Regions from separate parts of the Psychrobacillus sp. FSL W7-1493 genome, predicted to be linked through region 2. Evidence: riboswitches for the same ligand, from Rfam matches in the RefSeq annotation. Region 2 holds a riboswitch; the other holds the start of a gene.
What was found. A riboswitch is a leader RNA that binds a small molecule or an ion and turns the genes downstream of it on or off. The one in region 2 is predicted to bind thiamine pyrophosphate.

Region 1: it holds a riboswitch for thiamine pyrophosphate, as region 2 does, so the genes downstream of both, MKX96_RS18555 (YkoF family thiamine/hydroxymethylpyrimidine-binding protein) here and thiT (energy-coupled thiamine transporter ThiT) in region 2, are expected to answer to the same signal.

The regions. Positions count from the first base shown of each region.
Region 1 is NZ_JBBOSB010000002.1:206,226-208,631, forward strand. It holds gene MKX96_RS18545 (ABC transporter ATP-binding protein) at 1-229, opposite strand, end outside; gene MKX96_RS18550 (ECF transporter S component) at 216-797, opposite strand; gene MKX96_RS18555 (YkoF family thiamine/hydroxymethylpyrimidine-binding protein) at 790-1,380, opposite strand; TPP riboswitch at 1,456-1,564, opposite strand; gene MKX96_RS18560 (2-hydroxyacid dehydrogenase) at 1,719-2,406, shown strand, end outside.
Region 2 is NZ_JBBOSB010000001.1:882,666-885,071, forward strand. It holds gene MKX96_RS04360 (M20 family metallopeptidase) at 1-943, opposite strand, end outside; TPP riboswitch at 1,044-1,135, shown strand; gene thiT (energy-coupled thiamine transporter ThiT) at 1,198-1,776, shown strand; gene map (type I methionyl aminopeptidase) at 1,828-2,406, shown strand, end outside.

The DNA of each region.
Region 1 (2,406 bases), on a different contig from region 2:
TTTCCTTCCCAAATAGCTCTATTTTCCCAGAAACTATTCCATCGCAATTGTCAGGGTAGAGGCGGTTGCACAAATATAGCAATGTACTTTTCCCGCAGCCGCTTGGACCAGTGATTACAACGCGCTCTCCTTGTTCAATAGACATCGAAAAATTTGATAATACAGGAATCTCTTCATCAGGAAATGAAAAAGAAACATTTTCGAGACGGATAACATTAGACACGTGCATCACCTTTTTTAGATCGTGAGATAGAATATCCTCTTAACGAACCTGTTGCAAGCAAACCATCAGCTATGGCTTTGCCTCCTACACCAGCAATTAACGTCCCACTAAAGATCCGTACGACAAGCATAAAAAGGACATATCCAGTAGTATAAACGGTAAACCCTCCTAAAAAATATCCGTATACAAAGCTAAACACTGCAGATCCTGCACCAGCAAGCATTAATACCCAAAGATCAAATCGTTTATAGCCGGTAGCTGCGAATACTGCCTCTGCACCCAATCCTTGAATGACACCCGAAAGGATAAGTCGTGGTCCCACTGCATTACCTAAAAGCACCTCTATTGCGGCTGCAATAGTTTCAGAGATTACAGCAGCTCCTGGTTTGCGAATAATATACATACAGATGATAGAAACGATAAACCATACTCCAAAAATCCATTCATATGCGATTGGGCCAATAAACCCTGACCAAATATTTCCGACATGAAGGAATAGTAAATACACAATCCCAAATACTACTGCAAAGATAGACATTAAAATAATCTCTTTTAGCTTCCATGTTTTAAGCATGAAGATTATCTCCATGAGAAGGACTGTTAATGCTCATCGATAAAGTCATTACTAAATGCTTGTGCTCCTCTGATCTGGCTCTGCTAAAGGTAGATTCGTAGAAGGCAAATACATCATGGATATCCCCGTGAATCCCGCTTGCATAATGCATGGACTCATTGAATATATCAGCGTCTTTCGCATGCTGAATCTCTTTGTAGATAACATCCATGTAGTTTGGATTGTTCATTGGATATAAGGCAAATTGAGAGGACACATATTGTTTAGTTGCATCCATATTAGCAACTTCATCTCCTCTTTCTAAATAAACGTCAGCTGCTGTGTCACCTGGACAGCCCGCTGAAAATGTTCCTGAGAGAGCCACATGTACCCCAGTTTTAGCTGCATTTAAAGCTATTGATTTTGCCACATTGAATACATGAGCTTGTTTTCCCCTGATCACAGTCGATACGTCATCCGTATGCATCCACACATTCGATGTGTCTGTATCCTGTAACGCCCCCTTAATAATACTGATAAACTCATTGCTCATTGGATGTAGGGAGAAACGAAACCCTACAATTGGACTTAAACCACATTCCATTCAAAACCCTCCTTAAAATTTTTCATAAAAAAAAGCTACATCCGTGAAGATGCAGCCACTAACCTTATGAAAAAAAGGAAAGTCACCGCACTTCCTCACGCAGGTATTATCCTGATCGAGTAATAAGGGATCGGAGCTTAAAAAGCTCTCATCACAGCCAAAGTGGGCACCCCTAGTGCAGAAACGGTATGTAGTTTTCCAATTATGTAAGATTTACACAATCTGTTTTTTTATGTGACCACAGTATAGCGTATAAAAATATTATTGTAAATACAGTTGAATTCTTTTCTCAAATCAGCGATGCTTAAATTATCAGAAAATCATTAGGGGGGAATTGGATGTATAAAATTTTTATTACTAGAAAGTTACCGGAAGAGATTGTACAACCACTAAGAGAAAAATTTGAAGTCATTATGTGGCATAGCGAAGAAATTCCAATGAAGTACGAGGATATTAAAAAAGAGGCAAAGGATTGTAATGCTTTGTGGACCGTTCTCTCGGATAAAGTGGACCGGGAACTGATAGAAAGCCTACCAAATCTAAGAATTATATCTAATCTTGCGGTCGGCTATAATAACATTGATATCGAGGCTGCAAAAGAAAAAGGGATTATTGTAACCAATACGCCTGGTGTATTAACGGAAACTACAGCAGATTTAACATTTGCCTTATTACTAGCAACTGCCCGTCGTATTACAGAAGCGGAGCAGGATATTCGTGCAGGGAAATGGAAGTCTTGGACGCCGATGCAACTGACTGGCATGGACGTTTTTGGATCAACCTTAGGAATTATAGGCATGGGGAGAATCGGTGAAGCGGTTGCACGCCGTGCAAAAGGGTTTGATATGAAGGTCTTATACCATAATCGAACAAGAAAATTAGAATCTGAGCAACAGTATAACTTTACATATGTGGAGCTTGAGACACTACTAAAGGAGTCAGATTTTGTTGTCATATTGACTCCTCTCACTCCAGAAACTAGAGGCTTAATTGGGAAAAAAGAACTGGAAATGATGAAGGAAACCT
Region 2 (2,406 bases):
TCGCTGCATAATAACGAGTATCTGCAGCACCATGCTGTCCGAAAAGGGTAGTTGGAGTTTGTCTGATAGAGTTACAAGTAGCTAAAAGCTTCTGTATATACTTATCATCTTCTTTATTAGTAATAGCTGGAGTATGACCTTGGAAATGTATTTCACTGCCAGGGTATTTCTCTAAAAGGTCTCTTAACTCTTTGGAGATTTCCTCCACATCTTGTCCAGGAACAAACCTTAAAGAATAACTTATGATACATTCGTCTGGTACCATATTATATCGGTCTCCTCCTTCTATTTTTGCCAAATTTAGAGAAGGATATTCATAATATTCATTACTTGCATGCATGAAAGAGCATTTTCTTAGGTCTTGATCAAATAGCATGGCTTTTTCAATTGCATTTACTCCTTCCCACGGACGGCTTCCATGAGCAGATTTACCTTTTAGGTGGATATCCCATTGTAATATACCCTTTGCTTGAAGGCCTATATTAACATGAGTGGGCTCTCCACAAATAACAAAGTCGCCGTGGTGTCCCTGTTCAACTAAATGCTTTGATGTTTTTCCTCCGGTTTCTTCATCAGTAGCTATGTGTAGCTGTACTTTTTTCGTAAGTAATTCTTGCTGCTGTGAAAGTATCGAGAAAGCCTCCATCATCGCTGCAACACCAGCCTTCATATCTGCCGAACCACGTCCATATAGTCGATCTTCCTCAATTTTTGGTTCAAATTGTTCCGGGCTTCCTGGAACTACGTCAATATGGCCGTTCCAGATAATTGTTTCTTCACCTTTCCCAATTTCAGCTACAAGCATTAGTTTGTTGTTTAGCTCATACGTCTTTGTCGTAACTCCTCGTTTTTCGAGCCAATTCTTACAGTATAGCAGTGCCTCATTTGCACCTTTCAAATCATCACTCTTTATTTTAATTAAATCCGTAAGTAAATTAATCAACTATTACACCCCTAATAATAAATTTGTATTATTATATAATACCAATCGGGGTTGCATTCTAAACACCTATCGGCTACAATGAACTCAAATAAAATAAATTCGAAACCACAAGGGGCGTCGCAAGAGCGGCTGAGATAGTACCCTTAGAACCTGTAAGTTCATACTTGCGTAGGGATGTGGATGGAAACTGGCAATCGCGCGATGTCTGGCTCTGTCCCTTCGGCGTTTTTTTGTGGTCAAAAAAGGGGATTACAATGGGAAATCAACGTGTTGTGTTACTCGTGGAGATTGCTATTTTTGCAGCATTAGGCTATGTATTAGATTTAATTGGATTTGGTATGCCACAGGGAGGCAGTGTTACATTTGTTCTTGTTCCAATAATATTAATTGCCTTTCGTCGAGGTGTAGTGGCAGGTATAGTGACAGGCTTTTTAATAGGCTTACTGCAGGTGGTGACAGGACGCTTTTATCCAGCACCGCTATCATTTGAAATAGTAATTATGCAAGTAGGTATTGATTATTTTATAGCATTTATGGTTGCAGGACTTGCAGGACTATTAAGACCAGCATATATTAAAGCATATGAAAATCTAAATAAGAAAAAAATGACGATAGCGATTGTGTTAGGTGCTCTTATCGCTTCCTTTTTACGTTATTTAGCCCATGTGTTATCGGGAATATTATTCTTTGGGGAATTTGCTGAGGGTCAAAATGTAATTGTGTATTCATTAGTTTATAATTCTACTTATATGATACCAGTATTTCTATTTGCAGCTTTTATATGTTCCATACTATTCGTAAAAGCCCCGCGCCTATTACTCCCGAAGTCATAAGATATATGATATGATATTCATACATCTAAGTGAAGAAGGGATCTTGTAAAGATGATAGTAAAGACAAATGAAGAGTTAGAAATGTTAAAAATAATTGGTCACATTGTAGCTGAGGTTAGAGATGCGATGAAGGCGGCAACAAAACCCGGCGTGACTACTAAAGAGCTTGATGAAATAGGCGGTAAGCTATTTAAAGAAAAAGGCGCTGTTTCTGGACCAATGGGTGAGTATGATTTCCCAGGGTATACTTGCATAAGTGTCAATGAAGAAGTTGCACATGGAATTCCAGGCTCTCGAGTGATTAAAGAAGGAGACCTTGTAAATATTGATGTTTCCGGTTCATACGAAGGATTCTTCGCAGATACTGGAATATCGTTTGTAGTTGGAGATGGCTACGAGGATAAGGAAAAGCTTTGTCAGGTTGCAGAAAGCGCATTTAATCGTGCTATGACTAAAGTAAAAGCTGGTTCTCGTCTTAACCAAATAGGTAAGGCAGTGGAGAGAGAAGCGAAGGAAAATGGTCTACATGTCATCATGAACCTAACAGGTCACGGTATTGGGAAATCCTTGCATGAAGCACCTCAGCATGTGTTGAATTATTATGATGCATGGGAATCCACCATTTTAAAA